Regions from separate parts of the Rhizobium brockwellii genome, predicted to be linked through region 2. Evidence: predicted binding sites of a transcription regulator. Region 2 holds the regulator's gene; each other region holds the start of a gene.
What was found. The regulator LexA, encoded in region 2, represses DNA repair genes until DNA is damaged. The targets are predictions, from matches to a motif close to TGTTCNNNNTGTGTTCNG.
Positions count from the first base shown of each region.

Region 1: the regulator LexA is predicted to act here: its motif matches at 3,658-3,675, upstream of RLCC275e_RS23185 (2'-5' RNA ligase family protein).
Region 3: the regulator LexA is predicted to act here: its motif matches at 7,480-7,497, upstream of RLCC275e_RS33740 (ImuA family protein).

Region 1 is NZ_CP053439.1:4,747,940-4,758,466, reverse strand. Features, by position in the region: gene RLCC275e_RS23210 (LysR family transcriptional regulator) at 1-612, opposite strand, end outside; gene RLCC275e_RS23205 (Atu4866 domain-containing protein) at 741-1,112, shown strand; gene RLCC275e_RS23200 (oxidoreductase) at 1,171-2,022, shown strand; gene RLCC275e_RS23195 (SDR family oxidoreductase) at 2,081-2,815, shown strand; gene RLCC275e_RS23190 (methylated-DNA--[protein]-cysteine S-methyltransferase) at 2,927-3,490, opposite strand; gene RLCC275e_RS23185 (2'-5' RNA ligase family protein) at 3,752-4,360, shown strand; gene RLCC275e_RS23180 (M14 family metallopeptidase) at 4,462-5,523, shown strand; gene RLCC275e_RS23175 (ArsC family reductase) at 5,643-5,993, shown strand; gene ybaK (Cys-tRNA(Pro) deacylase) at 6,026-6,499, shown strand; gene RLCC275e_RS23165 (MarR family winged helix-turn-helix transcriptional regulator) at 6,563-7,006, opposite strand; gene RLCC275e_RS23160 (glutathione S-transferase family protein) at 7,090-7,773, shown strand; gene RLCC275e_RS23155 (aminopeptidase) at 7,901-9,154, shown strand; gene RLCC275e_RS23150 (NAD(P)H-dependent oxidoreductase) at 9,353-9,946, opposite strand; gene xseA (exodeoxyribonuclease VII large subunit) at 9,949-10,527, opposite strand, start outside.
Region 2 is NZ_CP053439.1:1,787,750-1,798,276, reverse strand. Features, by position in the region: gene RLCC275e_RS09140 (pyruvate dehydrogenase complex dihydrolipoamide acetyltransferase) at 1-900, opposite strand, end outside; gene RLCC275e_RS09135 (pyruvate dehydrogenase complex E1 component subunit beta) at 916-2,307, opposite strand; gene pdhA (pyruvate dehydrogenase (acetyl-transferring) E1 component subunit alpha) at 2,323-3,369, opposite strand; gene RLCC275e_RS09125 (FtsB family cell division protein) at 3,515-3,835, opposite strand; gene eno (phosphopyruvate hydratase) at 3,972-5,246, opposite strand; gene kdsA (3-deoxy-8-phosphooctulonate synthase) at 5,384-6,229, opposite strand; gene RLCC275e_RS09110 (VOC family protein) at 6,226-7,122, opposite strand; gene lexA (transcriptional repressor LexA) at 7,320-8,039, shown strand; gene RLCC275e_RS09100 (ComEC/Rec2 family competence protein) at 8,020-10,452, opposite strand.
Region 3 is NZ_CP053445.1:37,527-48,053, reverse strand. Features, by position in the region: gene hemC (hydroxymethylbilane synthase) at 1-605, opposite strand, end outside; gene RLCC275e_RS33755 (porphobilinogen synthase) at 615-1,556, opposite strand; gene RLCC275e_RS33750 (error-prone DNA polymerase) at 1,981-5,244, opposite strand; gene RLCC275e_RS33745 (Y-family DNA polymerase) at 5,244-6,755, opposite strand; gene RLCC275e_RS33740 (ImuA family protein) at 6,676-7,431, opposite strand; gene RLCC275e_RS33735 (hypothetical protein) at 7,639-7,899, shown strand; gene RLCC275e_RS33730 (SOS response-associated peptidase) at 7,981-8,658, shown strand; gene dinB (DNA polymerase IV) at 8,736-9,818, shown strand; gene RLCC275e_RS33720 (DUF1127 domain-containing protein) at 10,179-10,325, opposite strand; gene RLCC275e_RS33715 (3'-5' exonuclease) at 10,497-10,527, opposite strand, start outside.

The DNA of each region.
Region 1 (10,527 bases), 1.9 Mb from region 2:
GCGATAGGGCGCCGTATCCGGGCGTGGTCGCCATCCGATGCAGGCGTGGTTCTGCAACTCGCCGGGGTGGCGGGGATGGCCGCGGCGCTCGAGATAGCCGGGGGATGCGGCGGCGCATTGTCGCTGCTCTTCGGAGACTGAAATTGCGATCATGTCCTTTTCGATTACTTCGCCGAGCCGAACGCCCGCGTCGAAGCCGGCTTCGACGATATCGAATTCGTCATCGGTGATGGTGATATCGAGTTTGATTTCAGGGCAGGCTTCCATGAAACCGGCCAGCAAGGTGCCGGAGAGGAAGTTCTCGGCGATCGAGGAAACGGTGATCCGCAGCAGACCGCTCGGGCGCGCCTGCATTTCTCGCACAGTCTGCATTGCATCCTTGACCTGCCGGACCGATGGACGAACCGCGTCGAAGAACACTTCACCGGCTTCGGTCAGGCTGACGCTGCGCGTCGTGCGCTGGACCAGGGCAACGCCGACCCGATCCTCGAGGCGCTGCAGGGCCTGGCTGACGGCGGAGCGGGTGACGCCAAGCCGCTCGCCGGCAAGCCGGAAGTTCCGCGCTTCGGCCACCGCGAGAAAAACTGAAATGCCTTCGAGATCATCGACCATTGGTTAGTATTTCTAACCAAGGCATCCTGGATTGGCAACTTAATCGCCGCGGATCGGCACGCTATCTTTCAAGTCGAGATCAACGCCAAGACGCACTCATCGGCAGATCTTCTTCGAAAGGCAAGGCAATGCGAAAGATTTTCAGAAGCCCGGTCCTTCAGCTTTTCACGGCGGTCACCCTGGCTGGCGCGGCGACCAGTTCGTCCGCCACCGATGGCGTGAACCGCCGAGATCAGCAGCAACAAACAAGCGAGAACAGAATGCAGCAACATCCCTATATCGGCATGTGGATGACGGATGATGGCCGCGTCCGCCACGAACTTCTGCCGAATGGCCGTTACGACGAAGCCCGCGGCAACCGCGAAAGCGCCTATCGAGGACGTTACGAAGTCAGCGGAAGCCACATCGAATATTCGGATGACACGGGCTTCACGGCCGACGGCGATTTCGTCGACGGCGATACCCTCCATCATGGCGGCATGGTGCTTCGGCGCAAATGATGTGCCGCCTGAAAGGCAACACCACACAGGAGAAGGCCGCGTTTGCCGGCCGGAAAGGATGACGATCATGTCTTCCCCAACACCCATCTGGTTCATCACCGGCGCATCATCCGGCCTCGGCAGGGCACTCGCCGAAGCCGTGCTGGCCCGTGGCTGGCGCGCCGCCATGACGGCGCGCAGACCCGAGACACTGGCAGATATCAAGGCACAACACGGGGACCGCGCGCTTGCCCTTGCACTCGATGTGACGGACAGCAACTCCATCGTCGGCGCAGTCCGTGACGCCGAAACGCATTTCGGTGCGATCGACGTCCTCGTCAACAATGCCGGCTACGGCTACCTCTCGGCGATCGAAGAGGGCGATGATGCCGAGATACGCGCCCAGTTCGAGACCAATGTCTTCGGACTGATCGCCATCACAAAGCAGGTTCTGCCGGGCATGCGCCGACGCCGGCAAGGGCATATCTTCAACGTCTCGTCGCTCGGCGGGCTCGTCGCTTTTGCTGCAACCGGCTATTACCATGCCACCAAGTTCGCGGTCGAAGCCCTATCGGAATCGCTTTCCCATGAGGTCAGGCCGCTTGGCATAGATGTGACGATCCTCGAACCCGGCGCCTTCCGCACGGATTGGGCCGGCCGGTCGATGGTCGAATCCCGCACGATCATCGAAGACTATGCCGAAACGTCAGGCAAGCGCCGCCAGGCCACCCGCTCGGTCTCCGGCAACCAGCCGGGCGATCCCGCGCGCGCGGCAACCGCGATCATATCGGCGTTCGAGGCGGATGAACCGCCGCTACGCCTGCTGCTCGGCACACCCGCCTTGAAGATCGCCCGCGAACGGCTCGATGCGTTGCGCGCAAACTTCGACGCCTGGGCGGAGACGACGCTCAGCGCCGACTTCCCAAGCTAACCGCCAAGAAAACCCTCAGCCGCATCGCCAGGCGAGCGGCGTGCAAATGGAGCTTGAGATGTCTGATATCAAAGGAAAAGTCATTGCCATCACCGGGGCCAGCAGCGGCATCGGAGAGGCGGCGGCAAAGGTGCTGGCTGCCGCAGGCGCCCATGTCGTGATCGGTGCCCGCCGCACCGAGCGCCTGGAGGAACTCGCCGGCGAAATCGCCGCAACGGGCGGGACGGTGCGCCTGCGACAGCTTGATGTCACCGACCGTTCCCAGGTGGAGGCCTTTGCAGGCTTTGCCCGCTCCGAATTTGGCCGGTTGGATGTCATCGTCAACAATGCCGGCGTCATGCCGCTCTCGCCGCTCGACGCCCTCAAGGTCGACGAATGGGACCGGATGGTCGACGTCAATATCAAGGGCGTTCTCTACGGCATCGCAGCAGCGCTTCCGATCATGAAGGCGCAGGGATCAGGGCAGATCATCAACCTGTCTTCGATCGGCGGCCACAGCGTCTCGCCGACGGCGGCCGTCTATTGCGCGACGAAATTTGCGGTGCGGGCGATCTCGGACGGATTGCGGCAGGAGACCGATCGGATCCGCGTGACTGTCATATCTCCCGGCACGACGACATCGGAACTGGCCGACACGATCACCGATCCGACGGCGCGCGATGCCATGAAGGCTTTCAGGGCGATCACGATCAGCCCCGAGGCGATTGCCAATTCGATCCTCTACGCCGTCAGCCAGCCTGATGATGTCGATGTCAGCGAGATCATCATCCGGCCGACAGCCAGCCCGCATTGAGCGGCTGAGATTGCCGCCAAAGCAATTCCAGCAAAAGTGTAGAGCGGTTTTGCCAGGCAAAGCGCGAAGCGATTTTGCCGGGAATTGCGGAAAACGAAAAGCCTCCGCCGCCTAAAAACCCAGCGACTGCTGGGCAGGCGGCGGCGGTGCAAGGTTGACGCCTTCGAGCTCCAGCATGCGGGCCTTCGACGACGAACCGCCGGGAGCGGAGAAGCCGCCGATCTTGCCGCCGGCTGCAAGCACCCGGTGGCAGGGAATGATCAGAGCGACGGGGTTCTTCGCCATCGCCTGGCCGACATCGCGGGCGGCTTCCGGCCCGACGCCGAGCTCCTTGGCCAGCGCGCCGTAAGTGGTGGTGCGGCCCCAGCCGACACGCCTTGCCGCCGCATAAATATCCCGGAAGAAGGTATCCTGGCCGGCAAGGTCGAGTTCGACGCCGGAAAAATCCGTCTCCTCGCCCTGGAAGTAGCGCTTCACGGCCGCGACCGTCTCCAGCACAGCAGGCGTCGGCGCGCCGGCTTCGGCATCCGGCAGGCGGCGCAGCAGGAGCCGTTCGGTCGCCTCTGCTGATTTGGTCGGCAGCTGGAAGCGGGTGATGCCGGCGTCGCTCCAGGCGATACCACAGAAACCGCCCGCGGTTTCGAAGATGAGATAGTGGTGCGTTGTCTCAGCCATGACACAGCCTCCGCGTTTTCGATTGCCCTCAAAATCGTATGGGACGGCCTCGGTTTCAACCCGTTTCTTGCGCGCATAAGGCTTCCGGGAAATATCGCGATCCGTCTCTCGCAATGTCAATCGAACATCCACGTCATCCATTCAGAGAAGATTGTATCGGAAAATTATGTTCTGTTTTTGTTCTTGATATTCAATCTCGTCAGAGTATCCTTCGTCGCGTTTTGGAAACGACGAGGTGGGTCATGACGACCCTGAGAGCCCATGAACCAAATCTCCTTCGACTTCGAGGATGGGCGAAGTCGGCGCGGGCGACCGGGCGAAAACCATAACGGCGGACACCGGCTTTTCTTCGCCCTCTGTCCGCCTGCGGCGGTTGAGCGGCAGGCGGCATCGATCGCCGATGACTATGGGAAGACTTTCTCTCTTTCGGCAAAGCCACGGCTGACGACACTGCATATGACGATCATCGGCATCGACGATTATGAAGAATTGCCCGAGGACGCGGTCTTTGCGGCGCGCCAGGCCGGCGCCACGGTGGAGAGCGCGCCGATTGCGATCACTTTCGACAGGATCATGAGCTTCAGGCGGGAAGGTAAGGCGCGGCCGCTCGTGCTTTACGGCGAAGGCGGGCTGAAACCGCTCACCCGACTGCATGTCCAGCTCGGTGTCGGCATGCACAATGCCGGACTGCGGCACAATATCAGCCGCGATTTCACACCGCATATGACGCTGCTCTACGACTGCAAGACCGTGCCGCCGGCGAGGCTCGACACGCCCGTTTCATGGACGGCGTCCGAATTCCTGCTCATCCACAGTCTTCTCGGAAAAACCGAATATCGGATCATCGATCGCTGGCCACTGCTCGGCTGAGGCAATGATGTCTGCGGACCACGCTTGCGCTTGCCCTATTTCCGCTCATATAGCTCGGAATGCCTAACCGGGCGCTGGTTGCAAACGGGAACGAAGACAGCATGGACGTTTCAGAGATCATCATCCCTGGAGATACGCCGGGAACGGAGTGGCGGCTGCCGGTGCTGCGCTTTAAAGGCCACGATCCGAGGGCGCCGAAGATCTATATCCAGGCGGCACTGCATGCCGGCGAGCTGCCGGGAACGGTGCTGCTGCATTTCCTCTGCGAGCGGCTGCGGCAGGCGGAAAACCAAGGCGGGATCGCCGGCGACATCACCATCGTGCCGCAGGCCAATCCGATCGGTGCGGCGCAATCGCATTTCGGCGAGCTGCAGGGCCGTTTCGACCTGGGCTCACGCACCAATTTCAACCGGGATTTTCCGCTGATCTCCATTACCGATCGGGCGACGCTGATCGAGGATCTTGATGATTACCCGGCTACCGATAGATTGAAGCGACAGCTGCTGCATTTGGCGCTTGGCGCCGATCTCGTGCTCGACCTGCATTGCGACGACGAATCCCTGCAATATGCCTATATCGACGAGGCCTTCTGGCCGGAGGCGGCCGATCTTGCCGCCGCGCTCGACATGGAGGCCGTGCTGCTTTCGGATGGCGAAAGCTCGGCCTTCGAGGAGGCCGTCGGCTTCGCATGGAAATATGAAGTTCCCGGCGAACGCCGCTCCCGGCTGCCTGGCAAACTCTCCGTCACCGTCGAGCTGCGCGGCAAACGCGACGTCGATCCGGTGCTGGCGAAAAAGGATGCGGACGGGCTCTGGCGCTTCCTTGCGGCACGCGGCATCGTTGGCGACGAAAAACCGGCGGCAACGGTATTTTCCGGTCCGGCCGTGCCGCTCGACAATGTGGAGATCATCCGCACGCCAGAAGGCGGCGCCGTACTCTTCCATCGCGATATCGGCGAGAGGATTGCCGAAGGCGAGCTTCTGGCGACGATCGTCACCCGGCCGGGGCAGCCGGGCGGCAGCATCGAGCTCACCGCGCCGCAGGACGGACTGATCCTGACCCGGACCTCCGACCGGCTGGTGCGGCGGCGCAGCGACCTGATGAAGATCGCCTGTGACGAACCCAGCAAGGCCTCCCGCAAGGCCGGCACGCTGGAGAATTGAGCCGGGCCGGTTTTGTCCTGCTGCGATTGTCGACGCGCTCGGGGATAAAAGGTCGCACGGCGTTTGCGCCGGCCTTCGTGCATGTTATCTCGCTGTCATCACAGGGAGATCGATCGGGCATGGCCGTCACCATCTATGGCATCAAGAATTGCGACACGATGAAGAAGGCCCGCAGCTGGCTGGAAGAACATAGCGTCGCCTATGAGTTTCACGACTACAAGGCGCTCGGTATCGACCGCGCCCATCTCGAAGCCTGGATCGACGAAGCCGGCCTCGATACCGTGCTCAACCGCGCCGGCACCACCTTCCGCAAATTGCCCGATGCCGAGCGCGAGAACCTGACCCGGGAGAAGGCGATCCAGCTGATGCTCGACCAACCGTCGATGATCAAGCGGCCGGTGCTGGAGGCGAAGGGGAAATTGCTGGTCGGCTTCAAGCCGGAGATTTACGCCGGTACGTTCGGAGGCTGACAGGCGCCCCGCTGAGCTCACGAGGGAAAGAGATGTCCAAGACCACGCGCGCGACACAGCTTCTTTCGCAAGCAGGCGTCCCCTTCACCGTTCATGCCTATGACTACGACCCCAATGCCGAGCGCGTCGGGCTGCAGGCGGCGGAAGCACTCGGCGAGGCGCCGCACCGGGTGCTGAAGACGCTGATGGCGGAGGTGGACGGCAAGCCGGTCTGCGTCGTCGTGCCGTCGGATCGCGAGGTCAGCATGAAGAAGCTTGCCAGCGCCTTTCACGGCAAATCGGCCAATATGATGAAGCCTGCCGATGCCGAGCGGCTGACGGGTTATCATGTCGGCGGCATCAGCCCGTTCGGCCAGAAGAAGACCGTGCCGACGGCGATCGAGGAGGCCGCGCTTGGCGAGCCGCTCGTCTATATCAATGGCGGGCAGCGCGGGCTGCAGGTGCGGCTCGATCCGAAGGCTGCGTTGAAGGCGCTGAAGGCAGTCGCAGCGCCGTTGATTGCCTGATCGGAGCATGATGCCGAAAAGTGTAGGCGGTTTTCGGACAACATCATGTTCTTACTGTTGAATCTAGAGGAAGCGGTCGAGTAAGCCGGCGATCGCCTTCGCCTCGTTTTCGGCAAGCTTGCAGCCGATGTGGGTCTCGATCGATCTGGCATAGACCGTCCAGATGCGCTCGCGAAGTTTTCGGCCGGCATCTGTGATCACCACCCAGCGGCCGCGCCCATCCTCAGCGAAGTTTTCGCGCCGGACCAGGCCCTCCCGTTCCAGCCGGTCGAGCAGCCGCGAAAGATTATACTGGGCCAGCAATGTCCGCTCTTCGATCTCGTAGGGGCGCAGCATGCCGTCTTGCGAGCGCGCCAACTCCCAAAGCACGTCATACCAGGCAAGCGGCGGCATGGCGGCTGCCTTTAGGTCAGCTTCGATGGCAGCGAGCAGCCGCTCGCGGGCGCGCATGATGCTCGTCCAGGCAGAGGTGACTGCTTCGCTTGGATTCGACGTTTTTTCGGACATAAATGCAATTACATCTATCTTGAATTCCGCTGCAAGCGATATTAGATGCATTTACATCTATCATCATTGCCAAGGAGGCCCCCATGAGCAAGCTTACCCTCGTCAGCCATCATCTCTGCCCCTATGTACAGCGCGCCGCGATCGCGCTGCTCGAAAAGGGCGTGCCCTTCGAGCGCATCAATATCGATCTTGCCAACAAGCCGGACTGGTTCCTGAAGATCTCGCCGCTCGGCAAGGTGCCGTTGCTGCGGATCGAGGAGGAAGACGGCAGCCAGGCGGTACTCTTCGAAAGCAGCGTCATTTGCGAATATCTGGAGGAAACACAGCCGGGCGTCGCGCTGCATCCGAAAGACGCGCTGACGCGTGCCCGCCATCGCGGCTGGATGGAATTCGGTTCCTCCGTGCTTTCCGATCTCTGGGGTTACGAGACGGCTGAGGATGCCGCGCAGTTGGAGGCCAAGCGCACGGCGCTCATCTCCAAATTCGCAACGCTCGAGAAGGTGTTGACGGACGGCCCCTATTTCGCCGGCAACGACTTCAGCCTCGTCGATGCCGTCTTCGCGCCGGTCTTTCGGTATTTCGATCTCTTCGAGACGCTCGGCGACGGCGACATCTTCGAAGGGCTTGAGCGTGTAAAGCGTTGGCGCAAGGCGCTCTCCGAACGGGCGAGCGTCAAGGCCGCCGTTGGTGAGGATTACCCGCAGCGGCTGATGGAATTCCTCGAAAAACATAACTCGATCCTGCTCAGGCTGCCTGCCGCAGCTTAAAGCCCCGCGAGCGGCCGGACATATAAATCCGGCCGCTGCAATTCGGCAGCGGCGCGCTTCATTTTCGCCGCAAACGGGTCTAAGTCTTCCGGCCTCCCACCGTCGATGACAGAAGGCAGGTTGAACCATGACTTTCATGCCCCAGAGCCAGAACACCGTTGATCCCGTCAAGCTGGAAAAGCTTGCGAAAGTCGCCGTCAAGGTCGGCCTGCAGCTGCAGAAGGGTCAGGACCTGGTGATTACCGCGCCTGTCGTGGCGCTGCCGCTCGTCCGCCTGATCACCAAACACGCCTATCAGGCCGGCGCCGGACTGGTCTCCGCCTTCTATTCCGACGAGGAAACGACGCTGGCGCGCTATCAATATGGCAGCGACGAGAGCTTCGACCGCGCCTCCGGCTGGCTCTACGAGGGCATGGCCAAGGCCTATGCCAACGGGGCGGCCCGTCTCGCGGTTGCCGGCGATAATCCGATGCTGCTGTCCGAACAGGATGCCGGCAAGGTCGGCCGCGCCAATCGCGCCAACTCCACCGCCTACAAGCCGGCGCTGGAGAAGATCTCGAATTTCGACATCAACTGGAACATCGTCTCCTATCCCAACCCATCCTGGGCCAAGGTGGTCTTCCCCGACGATCCGGAACCGATCGCGATTGCCAAGCTTGCCAAGGCGATCTTTGCCGCCTCGCGCGTCGATGTCAGCGATCCCGTCGCCGCCTGGGCCGAGCACAATGCCAATCTTGGCAAGCGCTCCGCCTGGCTGAACGGCGAGCGCTTCGCCTCGCTGCATTTCCGGGGACCGGGCACCGACCTGACGATCGGCCTTGCCGACGGACATGAATGGCACGGCGGCGCTTCCACCGCCAAGAACGGCATTACCTGCAATCCGAACATCCCGACCGAGGAGGTCTTCACCACGCCGCATGCGCTGCGCGTCGAAGGCCATGTGTCGAGCACCAAGCCGCTCTCGCACCAGGGCACGCTGATCGACAATATCCAGGTGCGTTTCGAGGGCGGGCGCATTGTCGAGGCCAAGGCCTCGCGCGGCGAAGAGGTCTTGAACAAGGTGCTCGATACCGACGAGGGCGCGCGCCGGCTCGGCGAAGTGGCACTCGTGCCGCATTCCTCACCGATCTCGGCCAGCGGCATCCTGTTCTACAACACGCTGTTTGACGAAAACGCCTCGTGCCACATCGCGCTCGGCCAGTGCTATTCCAAATGTTTCCTCGATGGAGCGAACCTTAGCCAGGAGCAGATCAAGGCACAGGGCGGCAATTCCAGCCTGATCCATATCGACTGGATGATCGGCTCCGACAAGGTCGATATCGACGGCATCAAGCCGGATGGTTCACGGGTTCCGGTGATGCGGCAGGGCGAATGGGCCTGAGCGGCATCATCGTGCGCTGACTGAGCCAGACGCTGGCAAGCATCATGGCCTTGCTGGAGCCGGCGCGGCGGCCAGCCTCGTCCTTCGAGGCCCTGCGGGGTGCTGAGTATGAGGCTGGAGAACGCCTGTGCCTCAGGTGATCCTTCGAGGCGATGTGGATCACACTTCAGGAGGAGACCGTCCAGCCCCGGCAGCATGCTAGCGGATCGTCGATAGCAGCTTGCGCACGCGATCGAGATGCAGCTTCCGCTTTGCATCGGTGGCGCGGTCCATGTCGTGCAGGCTGAGCATCTTGAAATGCAGCCGCTTCGAGCAGAAGGCGGCGATGCCGCGCTTCAAGAGCCGGCGCACCGGATCGCCCATATAGAGACGCACCAGCCACCACGGCGAGCCCGTCGTCGTCAGCGCATAGAGCAGCCTGATATTGGTAAGCTGCGGCACGATACGGCCGCCGGCGGCGTCATGGCTGAAGGCGACCCCGGGGGCGAAGACACGGTCGAAGAAACCCTTCAGGATGGCGGGGAAATTGAACCACCATTGCGGAAAGACGAGAATGAGGCCATCGGCAGCATTCAGGCGGGCAACGATGTCGGCTAAGGCTGAGGTGTCGTAGGGCTGGTCGAAATAGCCGCCGCGCTCAGCCTTCGAAAGACGAGGATCGAAATTCTCAGCATAGAGATCGAGCAGATCGACAACATGGCCGGAGGCTTCCAGTGCTTCGCGCGCGGTCCTCGCCACGGCAGCGGCGAAACTGTCCTCCAGTGGATGGGCAAGTACCAGCAGGATACGCATTGTCAGAACAGGCTTCCCTGCTTCGGCGGTTCTGCGGGTTTTACGCTGCGCTTCTTGGCACCGGCCGGCGGTGCGCCGCCTTCCGTGGTCATGGCGCCGACACGACCGTCGGCGAATTCGATGGCGATTCCCATGCCGGCGGAGAGTTGGGCAGCCTGCGAGACTGGCCTGTTATCCTCATCGCGAATGACGGCGTAGCCGCGCTTCAGCACATTCTTATAGGAGAGCGACTGCAGCACGCGGTCCTGCGAAGAAAGCTCGGCGCGCGCGCGGGTCAGCTGGTGGCGGATCGCCGTATCGGCATGGCGAGAAAGATTGCCGAGGCGTTCGCGACCGCGGTCGGTCTGGGTCTTCAGCCGGGCCGGCAGTGAGGCGAGGATGGCTTCGGCACGATCGACGCGCGATTTCGAGCGGTCGATCAGCCGCTCGACCATGCGCTCGGCCCGGGCCATGCGCTCGTTCAACGTCTGGCGACGCTCGGCGATGCGGCCGGCGAGCAGCTCGGGGCGCAGATGCGCGCCGACGCGCTCGAAGCCGCGGCGCTTGTTGATGGTGTTGAGCTCCAGCCCGCGGCCGAGACC
Region 2 (10,527 bases):
AACGTCGCGCAGCGACAGCGCCATGGCCTTGATGACCATGTCGTTGACCGAGAGCTTGTAGGCCGGAGCGTTATCCTTGCGCGGAGCCGCATCGTTCAGCTGGGCACGCAGCGCCAGAAGCGCATCGAGTTCGCAATCGACGCTGACGTAGAAATGCGGGATCGTCTGCTTGGATTCGACCAGGCGCCTGGCGATCGTCTTGCGCATGCCGTCATGCGGCACGAGCTCGTAGGAGCCCGGTTCGAAGAGCTTGAGCACGGCCTCCTCGGAAGCGCCCTTCGGGGCAGCGGCGGCCGGAGCCGGAGCCGCGGAGGCTTGCGGAGCGGAAGCCGCAGCGGCAGGGGCTGCGGCCTTCGCGCCACCACCGGCAACGGCGGCTTCGATGTCGCTCTTGACGACGCGGCCGTGCGGGCCGGAGCCTGCGACTGCCGAAAGGTCGATACCGGCTTCCTTGGCCAGCCTGCGGGCAAGCGGCGAAGAGAAGGCGCGGCTGCCATCAGATGACACCGATGCGGGTGCAGCGGCGGCTCCAGGTGCCGCAGCCGGAGTAGACTGGGCCGGAGCCGGTGCAGCTTCGGCCTTCGGCGCGGCTGCACCGTCAGCTTTCGGTGCCGGAGCAGCGGAACCCGCACTGCTTGCGGCAGCGGAGACATCCTCGCCATCGGCGGCGAGAACCGCGATCAGCGCATTGACCTTGACGCCTTCGGTGCCGGCGGCGACGACGAGCTTGGCGACCGTGCCTTCATCGACGGCTTCGACTTCCATCGTCGCCTTGTCGGTCTCGATCTCGGCGATCACATCGCCAGACTTGACCTTGTCGCCTTCCTTGACCAGCCATTTGGAAAGGTTGCCTTCCTCCATGGTCGGAGAGAGGGCGGGCATCGTGATATTGATCGGCATCGAAACACCCTCCCCTTATTTGTAGCAAACAGCCTTCACCGCATCGACCACTTCGCCGACGTTCGGAAGGGCGAGCTTTTCGAGATTGGCGGCGTAAGGCATCGGAACGTCCTTGCCTGCGATCGTCAGGATCGGCGCATCGAGATAGTCGAAGGCCTGCTGCATGACGCGGGTGGCGATTTCGGTGCCCACGGAGGACTGCGGATAGCCTTCCTCGACGGTAACGAGACGTCCGGTTTTCTTCACCGATTCGATAACAGCCGGCAGGTCCATCGGGCGGATAGTGCGAAGGTCGATCAGTTCGACATCGATGCCGAGCTTTTCGAGTTCGGCGACAGCCTTGATCGCATAGGTCATGCCGATGCCGAAGGAGACCACGGTGACGTCCTTGCCGGGACGATGGATGCGGGCCTTGCCGATCGGCAGAACGAAATTATCGAGCTTCGGCACATCGAAGTGCTGGCCGTAGAGAATTTCGTTTTCGAGGAAGATGACCGGGTTCGGATCGCGGATCGCAGCCTTCAGCAGGCCCTTGGCGTCGGATGCCGTGTAGGGCATGACGACCTTCAGGCCGGGAATGGCGCTGTACCAGGCTGCATAATCCTGGCTGTGCTGGGCGCCGACACGGGCCGCTGCACCATTCGGGCCGCGGAAGACGATCGGAGCGCCCATCTGGCCGCCGGACATATAGAGCGTCTTGGCAGCGGAGTTGATGATCTGGTCGATCGCCTGCATGGCGAAGTTGAAGGTCATGAATTCGACGATCGGGCGAAGGCCGGCCATTGCGGCACCGACGCCGACGCCGGCAAAGCCATGCTCGGTGATCGGCGTATCGACGACGCGGCGGGGGCCGAATTCCTGCAACAGCCCCTGCGTGACCTTGTAGGCGCCCTGGTATTCGGCGACTTCCTCGCCCATGACGAAGACGTTTTCGTCGGCGCGCATTTCCTCGGCCATGGCGTCGCGCAGCGCTTCGCGCACGGTGGTCGACACCATTTCGGTGCCGGCCGGGATTTCCGGATCGTTCTGCACCTGGGCTTTCGGCTCGGCGGGAACGGATGCGGATGCCGGAGTTGCGGCAGCCGGCTTTTCCTCCTGCGCGGCCTGCGGTGCAGCAGCCGGCGCTGCTGCCGGAGCGGACGCAGACATGTCGGATGCGGATTCACCGTCCTGCAGAAGAACGGCGATCTTGGCGTTCACCTTGACGCCTTCGGTTCCGGCAGGAACCAGAAGCTTGCCGATGACGCCTTCGTCGACGGCTTCGACTTCCATCGTCGCCTTGTCGGTTTCGATTTCGGCGATGACGTCGCCTGAGGTGACCTTGTCACCTTCCTGCTTCAGCCATTTGGACAGTGTGCCTTCTTCCATGGTCGGAGAGAGGGCGGGCATGAGGATATCGATAGGCATGGGTTCCCTCCCCGATTAGAGCAGAATGTCGGTATAGAGTTCGGATGCATCCGGCTCCGGATCGGCCTGGGCGAAATCGGCGCTGTCGGCGACGATATCGCGAACATCCTTGTCGATCGCCTTCAGATCGTCTTCGGAAGCCCAGCCCTTTTCGACGAGGCGTGCCTTAACCTGTTCGATCGGGTCATGCTCGGAGCGCATCTTCTGCACTTCGTCCTTGGAGCGATACTTCGCCGGGTCGGACATCGAGTGACCGCGATAACGATAGGTCAGCATTTCGAGAATGATCGGGCCCTTGCCGGAACGGCAATGCTCGAGCGCCTCGTCGGCCGCCGCCTTGACTGCGCGGACGTCCATGCCATCGACCTGAATGCCGGGGATGCCGAAACCGGATCCGCGAAGCGAGTAATTCGACTGCGCGGTGGCGCGGGCGGTCGAGGTGCCCATGGCGTAACGGTTGTTCTCGACGATATAGACGATCGGCAGCTTCCAGAGAGCAGCCATGTTGAAGCTCTCGTAGACCTGCCCCTGGTTGGCAGCGCCGTCACCGAAATAGGCGATGGAGACATTGTCATTGCCGCGGTAGCGGTTTGCGAAGGCAAGACCCGTTCCGAGCGAGACCTGGGCGCCGACGATGCCGTGACCGCCGTAGAAATGCTTCTCTTTCGAGAACATGTGCATCGAGCCGCCCTTGCCGTGGGAATAGCCGCTGCGGCGCCCGGTCAGTTCCGCCATAACGCCGCGCGCTTCCATGCCGGTTGCCAGCATATGGCCGTGGTCGCGATAGGCCGTGATGACCTGGTCGCCATCCTTCTGCGCCATCTGCATGCCGACGACGACAGCTTCCTGACCGATGTAGAGGTGACAAAAGCCGCCGATGAAGCCCATGCCGTAAAGCTGGCCGGCCTTCTCCTCGAAGCGGCGGATCAGCAGCATCTCGCGATAAGCCTTCAGCTCTTCATTGCGATCGAAGTCGGCTACCGGGCCTCCATTCGATGCTTTGGCTGCCGGTTTTGCTGCAGTTTTGCGGCTGGAAACGGTCGCGGTCTTTCGCGGCGCCATTCAACCCTCCCTATGGGTTTGTCGTTTCTTGGTGGCGCGTACCATAGGGAAGAAATATGACCACAGCAATGCCATAATTGCATGGCTCGTATTCGGTGCTAAATTATTGGAAAAACTACGAAAACTACAATTAACCTGTTTCCGGTTAATTGGAATAGTGGTTGAATACGACGATCTCGTCGGCGCGCGACATATTGAGCTGATAACGCGCTTTCTCGTCCAACATATCCTTGTCGAGCGAGCCGTCACTCAAGAGCGCGACCTGATTTTCCAGATGTTCGCGCTTCGCCTTCAAGACTGCAAGCTCTTTTTCACGCGCCACACGCTGATGCTCGAACGCCTCCGTCGCGCGCAGGCCGTAATCGCCATGAATGCAATGATAACCGAAATAGGAGAGGAAGGCGACCGTCATGGCCGGAATGACGAAGCGACCGATCTTTCTCTTCTTATGATGCTTTGTCCACATACACGCATGCTCTTGAACGCATTACCAATTCGTTCAATCTAACGCGCAGAGATTAACCGTTCGTTGACTCTAAAAAACGGGCAACAAAAAACCCGCGCCGGGAGGCGCGGGTCAAGCCGTTGAAAATCAGATCCGATCAGCCGCGAATGATCGACCGGCCGGCATACTGGGCCTGCGGGCCGAGGCCTTCTTCGATACGGATCAGCTGATTGTACTTGGCAAGACGGTCGGAACGCGACAGCGAGCCGGTCTTGATCTGACCGCAGTTGGTGGCAACAGCGAGATCGGCGATGGTCGAATCTTCGGTCTCGCCGGAGCGGTGGGACATGACGGCGGTATAGGCCGCCTTGTGCGCCGTGTTGACGGCATCGAGCGTCTCCGTCAGCGTGCCGATCTGGTTGACCTTGACCAGGATCGAGTTGGCGACGCCCATGCGGATGCCGTCGCGAAGACGGGCGGAGTTGGTGACGAAGAGATCGTCGCCGACGAGCTGGGTCTTCTTGCCGGCCAGGTCGGTCAGCGTCTTCCAGCCATCCCAGTCGTCTTCGGCCATGCCGTCCTCGATAGAGATGATCGGATACTTGGCGGCGAGCTCGGCCAGGTATTCGGCCATGGCGCCCGATTCCAGCGTGCGGCCTTCACCTTCGAGTACGTATTTGCCGTCCTTGAAGAATTCCGTCGAGGCGCAGTCGAGGCCGAGGCACATGTCGTCGCCCGGCTTGTAGCCGGCTTTCTCGATCGACTTCATGATGAAGTCGAGAGCTTCCGGCGCGCTCTTCAGGCCCGGTGCGAAGCCGCCTTCGTCGCCGACATTGGTGTTATGGCCCTGCGCGGCAAGTTCCTTGCGCAGCGTGTGGAACACCTCCGAACCCATGCGCACGGCTTCGGCGATCGAATCGGCGCCGACCGGCAGGATCATGAATTCCTGGAAATCGATCGGGTTGTCGGCATGGGCGCCGCCGTTGATGATGTTCATCATCGGCACCGGCAGCAGGCTGGCGGAAGCGCCGCCGACATAACGGTAAAGCGGCAGGCCGGACGCCTGGGCAGCAGCCTTGGCGACGGCGAGCGACACGCCAAGGATGGCGTTGGCGCCGAGACGCGACTTGTTCGGCGTGCCGTCCAGCTCGATCATGATGTTGTCGATCTGGATCTGGTTTTCGGCGTCGATGCCGCCGATCGCGTCGAAGATCTCGGTGTTGGCGGCTTCGACCGCCTTTTCGACGCCCTTGCCCAGATAGCGCTTGCCGCCGTCACGCAGCTCGACCGCCTCATGCGCGCCCGTCGAGGCGCCCGAGGGGACGGCCGCGCGGCCCATGCTGCCATCTTCGAGATAGACATCGACTTCGACGGTGGGGTTGCCACGGCTATCGAGAATCTCGCGGGCGATGATATCGGTGATTGCAGTCATGGGTTCTTCCTGCTCGGTGGGTGATAAATGGTTCGAAACCTGTCTTAGTCGAAGGCGTGCAAATTACAATGCTGCAATAGCCTTCGCACCAGCGTTCGGATTTGGCCTATAGCACGATCATGTCAGACTGTTGAACGTCAAGCCTTGGCGACCGCATCGAAGGCGAGCAGCTTTTCGAGAAGCCGCGGCATGTCCTTGAGATAGACCATGTTCGGGCCGTCGGAAGGGGCATTGTCGGGGTCCTGATGGGTTTCGACGAAGACGCCGGCAATACCGGCAGCCACTGCTGCGCGCGCCAGGGTTTCCACGAATTCCCGCTGACCGCCGGAGGAATCGCCCTGCCCGCCCGGCTGCGCCACGGAATGGGTGGCATCGAAGACAACGGGCGCGCCCATCGCCGCCATGATCGGCAGTGAGCGCATGTCGGAAACCAGCGTATTGTAACCAAAGGAGGCGCCGCGCTCACACAGCAGCACGTTCGGATTGCCGCTGGCGTTGAGCTTCTTCAGAACGTTCTTCATATCCCAGGGAGCAAGGAACTGGCCTTTCTTGACATTGACGACGCGGCCGGTCTTGGCGGCGGCGATGAGAAGGTCGGTCTGGCGGCAGAGGAAGGCAGGGATCTGCAGGACATCGACGACCTTTGCCACCTCCGCGCATTGCTCGGCGGTATGAACGTCGGTCAAGACGGGAAAGCCGAATTCCTTCTTGAGGTCGGCAAAGACCTCCATGCCCTTTTCGATCCCGATACCGCGTTCGGCCGACAGCGAGGTGCGGTTCGCCTTGTCGAAGGAGCTCTTGTAGACGAGGCCGATGCCGAGCTTGCCGCAAAGCTCCTTCAGCGTGCCGGCAACCATGAAGGCGTGGTCGCGGCTCTCCATCTGGCAGGGACCGGCAATCAGCGACAGGCGGCCGGTATTGGAAAAGGTGACCTGGCCTTCGCCTTCACCGATCCTGACTTCGGAATTCGTATCAGTGCTCATCGTGTTTCCTCGAAGGCGAAGAGCGTGCCCTGCCCGGGCGCGGGCTTCACCAGAATGCGATTGTTCTTGCGCGCGTATGTCACCCCGTTAGCAGCCAAATGCGCTTCTGTCACGGCAAGATCGGCCACAGTGAAGAGGATTGCCCGGCCGCGCAGGCCGCGATCTGCGGATGATCCGGAGATGTCGAAATAGGCCTCCAGCCCTTCCGGCGTCATCAGGTTGATTTTTGCATTCGACGCCGCGATATTGACGCCGAAACCGGTTTTCTCGACTGCCGATTGCGCCACGGCGAAGCTGACGAAGGCGGCGAAGGCGGCCGGTTCCGGCGCGCAAAGCGCGATCTCGACTATGCCGGTGACGCCGTTGGCATGCGTCTCCAGCGCGGCGCGGTCGGCCGGTAGCGGATTGACGCGCTCGACGGTAAATAGCAGGAGATCAGGCGCGCGCAGGTCGCCGGCAAAAGCTAGCTTGAAGCCGGCAATCGTCTCGGTACCGTCCGGCATCGTCATCGGCCGGGTGAACTGCAGAATCTCTCCGGCGCTCGATCCGTTGCCGACGAAATTCTGATGATCGATGCCGGCATCCTTGCTGCCGAAAGCCAGCCCCGAAAGCCCCTCCGCGCCGCAGCGGAAGCGGAACGCCCGGTTGCGGGCGGTGAAGACATTGCCTTGGCGCGCCGATGCCTCGCTCTCCTCGACACTCGCAATCCCGAGCGGCTCCAGATAGGTCTTGTCGGCGAAGAAGACGCAGGCATTCTCCGTTCCGAAGGGATGGCGCGCATCGGCGGCAACGGTGAAGCCGAGCTTGCCGAGCCTCTCGCGCGCCAAATTGATATTGACGACCGGCAGTACGACATGATCCAGCGGGTGCGGTTTGGCGGAATGCTCGTTCATGATATCCCCTCTCCTGAGACGGCAGAGATGTGTGAGAGTGCCGCCCAAGGCAAGACTTGTTTGCCAATCCGGCGAATGAAAATAAAAATCTCAACGAGTTGGCGCCAAGTTTTACGGAAATTTAGCTACTTGCGGAACACATATGGAACATATAGTGTCTGTTCTGGATTTGTTTCAATCACGAGGTCACAACGTCGATGCTCACGCGCAAACAACAGGAGCTTCTCCTTTTCATTCATGAGCGCATGAAAGAATCCGGCGTTCCGCCATCTTTCGATGAAATGAAGGATGCCCTGGACCTCGCCTCGAAGTCCGGGATTCATCGCCTGATTACGGCGCTCGAGGAGCGAGGCTTCATTCGCCGCCTACCGAACCGCGCCCGCGCGCTTGAGGTCATCAAACTTCCGGAGGCCTACAGCCCCAGCATCCAGCCGCGGCGCGGCTTTTCGCCGAGCGTCATCGAGGGCAGCCTCGGCAAACCTCAGCCGATCGCCTCCCCTGCTCCCGCAAAACCCGTCGCCGACAACGGCAACTCGGTCTCCGTGCCGGTCATGGGGCGAATCGCTGCCGGTGTGCCGATCTCGGCGATCCAGAACAACACCCACGACATCGTCGTTCCGGCCGACATGCTCGGTTCCGGTGAACATTATGCGCTGGAGGTCAAGGGCGATTCGATGATCGACGCCGGCATCTTCGACGGCGACACCGTGATCATCCGCAATGGCAGCACCGCAAGTCCTGGCGACATCGTCGTTGCTCTCGTCGACGATGAAGAGGCGACACTGAAGCGCTTCCGCCGCAAGGGTGCCTCGATCGCGCTGGAAGCGGCCAACCCGGCTTACGAGACCCGGATTTTCGGGCCGGACCGCGTCAAGGTGCAGGGCAAACTCGTCGGCCTCATTCGCCGCTATCACTGACATCGGTTAGGCCGGATTCGGTAAAGCTGTTGCTGCGCCAGTCATAGGCGCGATGGCGCATCCATGGTCGCGACAATGCGTCGAATGCGGTTGCGACCTCCAGGCCGGCGTCCGTGAAGCGCAACTCGACGGATCCGGCCCTGCGCAGCGTCTCGCCGGTGAAGAGCGTCGCACCTGAGCGGCAGCTGTTGAAACGCAGGCGGACCGACGTCACGATGATATCGGCCGCGTCGCATGCCGGGCCGAGATAGGCGGCATTGTCGATGACAGCAACCACACGACCATTGCCAAGCCTTGATGTGCACCAGGCCTTCTTGACGCAGGAAAAGCGGTTTGCTTCACCGGCCGCTGCGGCCGCCCGCATCGCGGACCTCGCTTCGTTCTGCTGATCGCGGGAAAGCTTGACGCGGTGGTCTTCTCCCACCGGAGGGATAGCAGGACCATCCAGCATCTTCGGCGGGTCATGCTTCGGCAGGACCAGCGCTCTCTGCCACTGGTCGAAGATGAAATCCGGTGGTCTTTCACGGTTGGAAGCCATTGCTGCCGCCTCGACCACCGCGACGAGACTGCCATCCTCCGAAATCACCAGATCCGGCGGCCGGGGAACCGGTAGAAGCAGCAGGATGAGCGTTGCGACCGCGATGATCGATGTGCCGGCATGGCGCAACCGGGTGCGGAGCAGCGTCAGCAGCAGAAAGCCTGCCACGGCGACCGCGAAATACCATGCGGGCAAGCGGCCGACGTCGATATTGCCACCCCAGCCGGACACCGTCTTGGCGACCGCGATCACCAGATCGAGGCCGAATCCGACGACCTTCCAAGGCAAAACGTCCAGACCGAAGGGCATGAGCAGCATCGCCAGCAGGCCGGCCGGCATGATGATGAAGGAGATGATCGGCATTGTCGCGAGGTTTGCCGGCAGGCCATAGGCGGTCAAGCGATGAAAATGCTCGATCGAAAACAGCGCGGTGGAAAAACCACCGATCAGCGAGGTCAGGAAGACGCCGCCGAAGAAGCCCGCAACCGTAACGAAGGGCCTGATGATCGACAGCTTTAGAAAGGCGTTTTCGCGGACGCGCCGGTCCTTCCACAGCTGATAGCCCGATACCAGCGCCAATGTCGCGGCAAAGGACATCTGGAAACTCGGCCCCAAGACCTCGGAGGGTGAAATGGCGAGGATGACGAGCGCCGAGAGCGCGACATTGCGCAGGCTGATCGACGGCCGGTCGAAGAAGACGGCAATCAACATGATGGCCATCATGATGAAAGCGCGTTCGGCAGAGACCGCAAAGCCGGAGATCAGGAAATAGGCGGTGACCGCGATGAGCGCGCCGGCTGCCGCGATCTTCTTCGTCGGATAGGCTTCAGCAATGCCGGGAAAGAGGCTGAGCAGCATCCGGAAGCCGACGAAGAAGATGCCGGCCGACAGCGCCATGTTGAGACCGGAGATGGCGATGATATGAGCCAGACCAGACTGGCGCAGCGCCTCCGTCGTCGCATCCGAAATGGCGCGCCGCTCGTCCGTCACGAGTGCAGCGGCAAAAGCGCCGGTGTCGCCGGGCAGGATCGATCTTATCCGGTCGCCAATGCCGCTGCGCAGCCGGTAGAGCCCTTCAAGCAACGCTTCCACCGTCGATCTGGCGGCCTGCGGACCTGCCTGCAAATCGACCTTGGTCGGCGCACCGTAGAAGAAGCCGTTGGCGCCGATGCCGTCGAAATAGGCACCGAAGGAGAAGTCGTTGAGCTCAGGAAGCGCTGGCCCTGCCGGCGGCGTCAGCCGTGCCCTGCCGGTGATAATGTCACCGATCTCGAAGGCCGCGTCCGCGCCGCGGGCTATCGCGGTTATACGCGCCGGCGGCCGCTTCACCTCCGGTGCCTCCGTGCCGGTGACGGCAAGAATATAGCGCCACCGCCCGCGACCGTCGCCTTCGCGCCGCTCGACGCGGCCGGTCACCGTCGTCGTCACTGATGAATCGAGGATCACGGTCGAAGCCCGCCGGCTCTCGAACTGCGCCGAGACCATGCCGCAGGCCACGAGCGAAAGCGCCATCAGCGTTGCCCGCAACGCCGCCCGGCTGCGGCTGGCGATGAGAACCGCCACGGTCAGCACCAACAGGCAGAGCAGCGATGCAACGAGGGGGAAGTCCGATGCCGCAAGAAACCAGAAGGCTGAGCCGGCGCCGAGGAAGACCGGCGAGAACAGCAGCAGGCGGCCATGGTCCGCTTCTTCGCTCAGCATGCGCATGCCGGCACGCAGCGATTGCGAGGCTGCTGCCGGCAGCCGGTGGCGCCACGGTGTCGCCGACTGCGTCCTTGCCGGCCAAGTCACCACGGCAGGCGGAGAAAAACCGGCGGTGTCGGCAAGGCTGGCGCCTGCTTCCGGCCGCAATTCGACTGTCGTCAACTCCTGCATGCGCCGCCCAAGGTCACCCGCTCAGGCAGGCAGAATGCAACCACCAATCAAATCCGGCAAGCATAATCGATTGAA
Region 3 (10,527 bases), on a different replicon from region 2:
GCCAATGTGCCTTGACCCATGGCTGGAAGGAAATCATCAACAGACAACCGAACGAACTCATCTTCCCATAGGCTTGCCCGATCAAGACCTGCGGCGGCAAGAAGAGTGGCATCCACCCGTTTCTCGCGCATGTTTTTGATACGGGTATCGATGGCGCCGCGATAGTCGAAGTCGAACTGTAGGTCGGGACGTATGGCGCGAAGTTGGGCAATCCTCCTCGGCGCCGTCGTCCCAACTTTTGCGCCTTGCGGAAGGTCGGCAATCGAGCGGTAGCCTGTCGAGATCAAGACGTCCCCTGCATCGGCTCGAGGTAAGTAGCCTGCGATCCTTGTTCCCTCTGCCAAGGGCTCGTTGCCGGGCATGTCCTTGAGGCAGTGAATCGCCAGATTGATCTTATCGGCCTTCAACCCGACGTCCAGCTCACGCACGAACAGGCCCTTGCCGCCGGCGCGCTTGAGGCTGCCGGCAATCTTGTCGCCAGAGGTCGTGAACTCAACCTTTTCGAAAGAGGTCCCGGGCTGAGTCTGACAGATGTAGTCGCCGGCCTGATCAGTCTGCATTTTTGCAAGCCTGCTTCCCCGGCATCCGATTCTGAGGTGCACCATGTTGTTTTCCTAGTTGAGGCCACGAGCAATTTGATCGGCCGCATATGTCACGACGTAGTCGGCGCCGGCTCTAAAAGCGCTGCGAAGATACTCCGAATGGATCGCCAGTCGATCATCCTCGTCGAAAGACTGCAGCATTTTATACTCGCCCGAGACGGAGAATATACCAACCGGGCAGCTTGCTGCATCGATCATCGGACGGACTAGGTCAAGGAAAAACATGCCAGGCTCGACCAGCAGCATATCAGCCCCCTCATCGACCATAAGGCGTCCGGCAGCGACGAACTGAGCCCCTTGATCGATCTCGACTTGGAGCCCGTGACGGTAGATCCCTGCTCCGTTCCCGGCAACCTTCCGGTAGGTAGAATAGAGCGCCGAGCGAAACTCGACGTGTGGCATCAATGCGACATCTCCAAATCCGGCCGCGTCTGCGGCTCCACGGACTTCGCGCACGGCGCCATCGGCCATCGACGCTGGACCCAGGATATCAGCGCCATTTCTGCATTGCATAACGGCAATGCAACGAAACCGGTCCATCGTCGCGGCAATGTCAACCTTGTTCTGGCTGTCAAGGATCACACAGGCGCCGCCGGTTGCCGAGCAAATGCACGTCTCGGTTATCACGCCCATGCGCGGCTCAGCGTCCTTGATGGCTCGCAATGCTTGTCCACAGATACTGTCATCCCGTTCCGCGACCTGCCCCGTTGGATCTTGTGTCAGTTCCTTCGCAAATAGTTTCATCGCGCAGATCCCCATTTGATAGAGATCCTTCGCACGCGCTCCTATCTCACGCACCGCGACAGTAGGCAGAGCTTCCGTACCATCAACGGCGGCTTTGACGACAATGGTTTGAATGAGTTTGTTTGGCAAAATATCGCCGCGATAGAGCAAACCTCTGGTTTGCGACCGCGCCCGGACAGGGTTTGTCCCAATCGGCATTGTAGTGGTCATTGTCGCCCCAAGAGTAAAGCTTCGAAGAGAGAGAAATACATTCTGCATTTGGCTGAACGCTTGCCACACTCACGCTAGCTGAAGATTGCGACACTTAGAAGCGTCTATTGTTGTAATCGTCGCTAAAGTTGCAAATTCCGAGCTGTATCGACACTCGCTACCTGAACGAAGGGAATTCAGATTTAGTCTAGAGCGAGACGTGGAAACACCCGGCGGCGTCACCCTGATCACGGGCAATAGGTGTCCAGATGAAATGCCCGCGGCGTTATGGCATGGGCTCCAGCTACAAGGGCGAGGTCGCCAAGAATCGGCATCGTTGGATTGACGCAACTGCTCTCCGGAGTCGCTATTCTCACACCGATGGTCTTGACCGGAATCGAACCGCCGCTTTCTTCATTGGAGAAAGCTGGTCACACTGGATTCCTTAATGAAAATTCCTGCTCTTCACCTTCAACGTATCGATGTGCAAGTCAGGCACGAACAAATCCCGCGGTTTCACACCCACCTGCGGCCGCTCACGGCTATCCGGGCTGCCGGGCACTCCATGGGCGAACTCATCGCCGCGCCCCGACGGCACCCTGAAGGTGTCCCGCTCGCCCAGGCTCGCAAGATCGCTGGTCAAATCGAACATCCGTTGCGCCACCAGATGCACGACGCCGCCTTCGCGCTGGATCTTGCCGTTGATCGCCATCATCGCGGATCCAAGCACGACACGGCGCTGTTTTTCAAAGAGGCTCGGCCAGACGACAATATTGGCAACGCCTGTCTCATCCTCGATGGTCATGAACATGACGCCCTTGGCACTTCCCGGCTTCTGACGGACAAGAACCAGACCCGCCGTCATCAGCCAGCGACCATCGCGGGCCGAGGTTGCCTCGGCGCAGGTGACGATGTTTCGGCGGGTGAGATCCTCTCGCAGGAAGCTGACAGGATGGGCACGCAGTGTCACGCCGGTATGGCCATAGTCCTCGACGACATTGGCGCCCTCCGTCATCTGCCGAAGCGCCACATCCGGTTCCTGCTGTTCGGCAATCACCGCCCGCTCGCGATCGGCAGCCGCAGCGAAGAGTGGAAGTGGTTCGTCGCGCAAGGCCTTGATCGCCCAGAGCGCATCGCGCCTTTCAAGGTTCAAGGATGGCCGGAATGCATCAGCTTCGGCGAGCTTGACCAGGGAGGCCGACGACACGCCGGCGCGCCGCCACATGTCGTCGATGGAAACGAAGGGATCGTCGCCGCGCGTCACCGCGATTTTTGCCGCATCCTGTTCGGGTAGTCCCTTTACCAGACGCATACCGAGCCGCACGGCATGGTCGTCGGTTCCGCTGATCTCCTCAAGCGTGCAATCCCACCGCGAACGATTGATGCAGACTGGCCGGATAGCTACCCCGTGGGCCCGGGCATCCGTGACGATCTGCGCCGGCGCGTAGAAGCCCATCGGTTGCGCATTGATGAGGGCGGCACAGAAGACATCCGGATAGTGGCATTTGATATAGGAGGAGGCGTAAGCGATGAGAGCAAACGACGCAGCATGGCTTTCGGGAAAGCCATAGGAGCCAAAGCCCTCGAGCTGCGAGAAGGTTTTTTCGGCAAACTCTTCCGTGTAGCCGTTTTTCACCATCCCCTGGACCAACTTGTCCTTGAACTTGCTGACACCACCGGTGAACTTGAATGTCGCCATCGAGCGCCTGAGCGCATCGGCCTCGCCGGCTGTAAAACCGGCACAGACGATCGCCACCTTCATCGCAGACTCCTGAAACAATGGCACGCCCAGCGTCTTGCCGAGCACGGCCTCCAGTTCCGGCTTCGGATAGACGACTGCCTCCTTGCCCTCGCGCCGTCTCAGGTAAGGATGCACCATGTCGCCTTGAATCGGACCGGGGCGAACGATCGCCACCTGGATGACCAGGTCGTAATAGGTCTGGGGTTTTAGCCGTGGCAGCATCGACATCTGCGCGCGCGATTCGATCTGGAACGTGCCTAGCGTGTCGGCCTTTCGGATCATCGCGTAGGTCGGCGGATCTTCGGGCTCGATGGTGGCAAGATCGAGCTTCACTCCCTTGTGCTCTTCCAGCAATGCAAAGCCCTTGGCCATGCAGGTCAGCATTCCCAAGGCCAGCACGTCCACCTTCATGAACTTGAGCGCCTCGATGTCGTCCTTGTCCCATTCGATCGTTTGTCGATCCTCCATCCGGGCCTGCTCGATCGGCACCAGTTCGTCGAGCCGGTCATTGGTCAAAACGAAGCCGCCGGGATGCTGGCCCAGATGACGGGGTGCGCCCATCAGTTGCTGCGCCAGTTCCAATGTCAGTTGCAGGCGCCGGTCGGACATGTTCATGTTCAGCTCGTTGACCTGCTTTTCGCCAACGCCCTCCTTGCTCCAGCCCCAGACGCCGGCTGACAGCGCCGTGATCATGTCTTCGGGCAGGCCGAGCACCTTGCCGACATCGCGAAGCGCACCCTTGGCGCGGTAGCGGGTGACGGTCGCGCAAAGGGCAGCCCTTTGTCGCCCGTAGGTCTTGTAGATCCACTGGATCACCTCTTCGCGTCTGGCATGTTCGAAATCGACGTCGATGTCGGGCGGCTCGTTGCGCTCTTCCGAGATAAAGCGCTCGAACAGCAGATCGTTTGCGGCCGGATCGATCGCGGTGATCCCCAGCACATAACAGACGGCGGAATTGGCAGCACTTCCGCGACCCTGGCAGAGAATATCTTGAGATCGCGCAAATCGGACGATGCTGTAAACCGTAAGGAAGTACGGGGCGTAATCGAGTTTGCGGATCAGATCGAGTTCGTGATTGAGGGTCTTCAGCACATCATCAGGCACCCCTTCGGGATAGCGATCGCGAACGCCCTCCCAGGTGAATTTTTCCAGCGTCTGCTGCGCCGTCAGTCCGGGGATGATCGCTTCCTCGGGATATTGATAGGTCAGTTCACTCATGTCGAACCGACAGCGGTCGACGATCTCGCGGGTGCGTGCGAGTGCTTCCGGATAGCGGCTGAACAGACGGTGCATTTCCTCCGGTGGCTTCAAAAAACGATCGGCATGCCGTTCGCGCAAGAAACCGGCCTGATCGATGGTCGTGCGATGGCGAATGCAGGTGACGACATCCTGCAATTGCCGCCTTCCCGGCTCGTGAAACAGCACGTCATTGGTGACAACAGGTCGAACCTTGTGCCGGATCGTCAGAGTGTTGAGCTCATGCAGGCGCAGTTGATCATTAGGCCGGCGGCGTAGCGTCAGCGCCATGTAGGCGCGGTCGCCAAAGATCTCCCTCACCTTGCGCAACTCGACGGCGCATGCGTCATCGGCCTCGTCGGGGATCAGGACGGCGAGCAGTCCCTCTGCATAAAGAGCCACATCCGTCAGATCGAGGATGCACTTGCCTTTGCCGCCGCGCTCCTTGCCGAGTGACAGAAGCCGGCAGAGCCTCGAATATGCGGCCCGGTCCGTTGGATAGACCAGCATCGACATGCCGTCGGTCAGATCGAGCCTGCAGCCAACGACCAGCCGCACACCGGTTTCCTTGGCTGCTTCCCAGGCGCGCACGATCCCGGCCAGACTGTTGCGATCGACGATGCCAAGCGCCTCGATGCCGAGGGCTTTGGCAGTCGTGAACAACTCATCGCAACCTGACGCGCCGCGCAGGAAGGAAAAATGACTGGTGACCTGGAGTTCAGCGTAGCGCATCAGCCGTAGATCCCGTGCAGGAACCATTTGGCCGTTCCGGTCGCGGGATCCACGCCGTCGCCGGAGCGATAGACCCAGAAGCGATTGCCGTCCTCGTCCTCGACGGAATAGTAGTCCCTTACCGCCTCCATTTCGGAGGAACGGACCCACCACTCGCCGAATACCCGTTCCGGCCCGTCACCACGCTTGATGCGCCGGCGTTTCCCCCGCCAGGTCATTGATGCCGGCGGATGGTCGGGCGTGAGCGCAATGACCTCGATCCGTTCCGGGTGCGCCAGCATCCGGCTCGGCCGGGGCCAGCGGGTCGGCCAGGCCTGACCGAGCTTTTCGGAAACCGGGGAGACGCGCCCGACATTGCGCTCGGGAACGTCGCTTTCGACCGGCGCCAGCCGGTACATGCGCTGGCCGCGATTTCCAAGACTGTCGAGCAGCGGTGTGACGTCGACGATGGTTTCTTCGACCAGCGAGGAGATGCACTGCTTCTCTTCGAACGGTTCGATCATGGTAGCAGTGAGGGACAGTTTCTCGATGCCGAAACCGGGATCTATCTTCTCGATGCTGGAACAGAGAAGTTTTGTCAGATGAGGAATATCGCGCACCGGCTTTGCCGTTCCGGCACGCACGGACTGCAAGGTGTTGTCGACGCGGTAGACAATCAAGTCGGCGCGGCGAACGCCCTGCCCGCGCGTCTCCAACGCGGCGCAGAGTTCGACCACGAGCTTGCCGATATACTTGGCGATGGTCTCGGCCGCACCGATCGGTTCAGAAAAGGATTTGATCACTTCGATCAGGTCTGCGGTGCGAATGGGGTCGATCGGTTCGGCAAGGCGTCCGAACATCTGATCGAGCCTGCGGCCGACCTCCGGCCCGAAGCGCAATGTCAAAGGCGCCCGCGGCGTTGCGGAAAGCTCGCCGACGGTCCGAAACCCAAGCACGCCCAGACCGCTGACGATGTCGGGCGGCAGACGAAGGCTGGAAATCGGCAGGTTGACGACGGCCTTTGCTGTCTCACCAACTGGCACGATGATCACCTCTCGCCGCGTGGCGCGGGCGATCGCATGGGCACTGCCCCACGTATCGGCGATGGCGCCATGGGCCCGAAGACCATGACCTCTCAACGCGTTGACGAGACCAGTCAGCATCGGCAACTCGCCGCCGCGCAGGTGATCGGCGCCCTCGGTATCCATGACAATGCCGTCGGGACCGTCCATTGCCACTACCGGCGTATATTGGCGCAGCATCCACAGTGCCAGGCGCTCGATCGCCGCGGTGTCACCGTTGGGGTCGGCATCGACCAGGTGCAGGCCGGATATCATCGCCTGAGCTTTGGCGGCGGGCATGCCGATCCGCACCCCGGCCCTGAAGGCCGCCGCGTCGATGGCTGCGACAGTGCGTTTCGATCCACTGCGGGAAACGACGACCACCGGTGTTTCAGCCGAAATGCTGGGATCGGCGCGCCTGATCCTGTCCGTCGCGAGCGTGGGGAGAAAGACTGATACGACCCGTGGCATCGCAGGCACCTATTTCAAATTCCGCGGCTTCTCCCGCTCTTGCTCTGATCAATTCCGCCAGCCACCGTGCCCGCCCGATGCCCGGCACGGGAAGCGGTTCGGAGGGTAGGACGCTGATGCGCCACCGCGTCGTGGCAGCCGTCGGTTGACCGAAATCTGCTGCCTCCGTCGGACGCCGCCATCGTCGCAGCGCAATGCCGATCGTTCCTGAAGCCTCGGCCGCCAGTTGCAGCCGCCGCGAGGCGGTCATCGGCAGGCGCACAAGCTCGGCAACGACGGCGCCAAGCCCGCCAAAACGCAGGCCCTCCTCGAAATTCGTGAGCACATCCTCTTCCCGGTCGGCCTCGACATAGATGACCCGGTCATGATGAAGGCCTGCCTGTGCCAATGCCGGCGCAAACAGATCCGGCCGGGTCAGGCACCAGAGGACGTCGCCCTTCGTACGCGCGACGATCCCCGCGACGAACAGAGCGGCCGCGGCACCATGGACCGCGTCGGCGCCACCTCCTGCCACTTCGTGCAAGGCGCCGCGGGCGAGCCCACCCCCGGGAAGCTTTGCGTCGATCTCGGCAATCCCGAACGACAGCACCTCGCCCTTGCGTGCAGCTCCGCCTTCAAGCCGCCGGATGCGGTTCTGAAGCTCGGAAATGACGGGATTGGCGGCAGTGATTGGCATCGGGTTCCAACGTCAAGAGTGCATTTGCATAGCCGAAAAAAGCTGATATGTTCTGTTTTTGTTCTTTAAACAGCGATGAGTCAACGGGCAAGAATCGGGTGGACTGCAGCCAGCATCACGAGACGGCTTTTGCTCGATCGATTCATCAAGCAGATTCAATTCGATGCTGAATGTGACGAAAAATATCGTCGATGAGAAAATAGAGATATGCCCGGCCTGCTGACGCTCAGAGATTTCAAGGGACCGGTGATTACCGTCGAATGCAAACCGTGCGGGCAACGGGGCGAGCTTGATCGCAAGGCGTTGGTGAAACAGTTTGGCGCCAGCATGCGTTTTGTGGATCTGCGCCGTCGCATGGCAATGGGTTGCGACAAGATGCATTGTTCTGACGGGCAGGATAGATGCGGGACGGGATTTCCCTGTTTGCTGGAGGCGGCCTTGGTTTTTGAGCCGCAAAAGCCCACGTGATCGCTGGAGCTTTCAAAGCTTGATTGCGTTCCGAAAGGGTCGGAAACTTCGCCTCGACATGCATTGGATAGGAGGACGGCAATGTGTAATCTCTACAACGTGACGACCACGCGCGACGCGGTTCTCCAGTTCACAAAGGCATTCCGGGATCGGGCCGGCTGGAATGAAGCCTCCTTCGATGTTTATCCAGGCTATCAGGCGCCGATTGTCCGCGTCGCCGAGGACGGGAGCCGAGAGATTGCCCGGGCGACCTGGGGAATGCCGTCGCCGCCAGCCTATGTGAAAAACTACGATCCCGGCGTCACCAATATTCGCAATGTGAGTTCGCCGCACTGGCGGCGCTGGCTCGGCCCAACCAGCCGCTGCGTCGTGCCGTTCACCTCCTTTGCCGAACCGGATCCAGCCAGCAAGATTGAGGGAGGACGGGTGCCCAATGCCTGGTTTGCCGGCAATGAAGATCGGCCGTTGATGTTTTTCGCGGGCTTCTGGACCCCGTGGAAGGGCGTACGCAAAGTCAGGGATGGCGAACAGGAATACGAACTCTTCGGATTTCTGACGACCTCGCCCAACGAGATCGTCTCGCCGATTCATCAAAAGGCCATGCCCTCCATCCTGACCACGCCTGAAGAAGTCGAGACCTGGCTGACAGCACCGTGGGATGAAGCCCGCCACCTACAGCGACCGCTCCCGGGCAACATGCTGGTGATCGTGCCGCCGCAGGCCAAACCAAAGCCGGACGAAGAGGGTCTGTTGCTTTGATCACCAGCACCCAGCACGACCAGAGCAGTCAGACGCATGTTCACGAAATGCCGACTTACCATGTGGGAACTGACGTCATGGGAAGCGTGCAACCCATGCGCAAAATCATCCATGTGGACATGGATGCTTTTTATGCGTCGGTCGAACAGAGAGACAACCCGAAGCTACGTGGGCTACCATTGGCCGTTGGAGGATCGGCGGCACGTGGTGTTGTGGCCGCCGCCAGTTATGAGGCCCGTGTCTTCGGCGTGCATTCGGCCATGCCGTCAGTGACCGCCAAGCGCAAATGTCCGGAGCTGATCTTTGTGCCGCCGCGCTTCGACGTCTACAAGGCGGTATCGCAACAGATCCGCGAGATTTTTGCCGAATACACGCCGCTGATCGAGCCACTGTCGCTGGACGAAGCCTATCTCGACGTCACCGAAAACCTGAAGGGCATGGAGATCGCCACCGAGATTGCGCTGGAGATCCGGGCGAAGATCAAGGCGGTCACCGGCCTTAACGCGTCTGCCGGCATCTCCTACAACAAGTTTCTGGCCAAAATGGCGAGCGACCTGAACAAGCCGAATGGCCAAGCCGTCATCACGCCGAAGAACGGCCCGGGTTTCGTCGAAGCCCTCCCCGTCAAGAAATTCCATGGTGTGGGGCCAGCGACCGCCGAGCGGATGAAACAGCATGGCATTGAGACGGGGCTTGATCTCAAGTCGAAGTCCCTCGCCTTCCTTCAGCAGCATTTCGGCAAGTCCGGCCCTTATTTCTACGGCATCGCCCGCGGCATCGATGAACGCCGGGTCAGACCTGATCGCATCCGCAAGTCCGTCGGCGCTGAAGACACGTTCGTTGAGGACATCGATGATCTCGATCTGGCCAAAGCCGAACTGCGGCCATTGGCCGAGAAGGTCTGGCGCTATTGCGAGGCCCATGACATCACGGGAAAGACGATCACCGTCAAAATCAAATATTCAGATTTCAGTCAGGCGACACGCAGCAGGACCGTGTGGGGACCCGTGTCCGACGTCGACATGGTCTTGGAGAATGCTGAAACCCTGCTCGCCTCGGTGTTCCCGTTCAAACGGTCTGTGCGGCTATTGGGGATCACCCTGTCATCGCTCAACACCGAAGAGAGCGGGCAAGAGCCGCAGCTCGCGCTCGGGCTCTGATACCACGGTCCTGAAAACGAAAAAGCCTGCCGCGGGAGGAGGTGCGGCAGGCTTTTCGAAAAGAACCGAACAACGGCTGGGAGGAGGAGTGCCGCTGTTCCGACAGACGCCCTTTGGGAGGAGGAGTGGGCCGTCTGAATTCGAAGCTCTGCGGGAGGAGGTGCATCGCCTCGATGAAACCAAGATACCCATTCTCTCCGCATATTAAATAGACTTTGCTGCAGTGCAGCCATGCGGAAAATGCACGGCCTCATCCTGACGAGAGAGATCTCCAGCACAGCGCCTCGCGGCGGCCAGACACAGAAACGCCCGCGTCATCAGCGGGCGAATTGTCAATCAGGTTGGCTTGGAAACAGTCGCTTAGCGAGCGACCGACTGGCGAGCAACGCTGTGGATATCGGCGCGATTGATGCCGAGGTCCTGCAGTTCGCGCGAGCTCATGCGGCCAAGTTCGGTGACGGTCTGACGGTACTTGCGCCAGTTGTTGAAGGAGCGTGCTACGTTCATGATGATCCCCTTTCGTGAGGTCTCTTGACGCCAGCAACCATGCTTTGGTTCCAACGTCGTTTCGATGATTGGAATATAGGCTCTTGCCCGACCGTCGATAAGGCACAAGGTCTCAGGTCGGCCATGCGCTCAAAGCATGGGTCGCTTCAGAGATGCATCAAACGGATTGCATCAGGCCCGGAATCGGTCGAAGGCGGTCAGG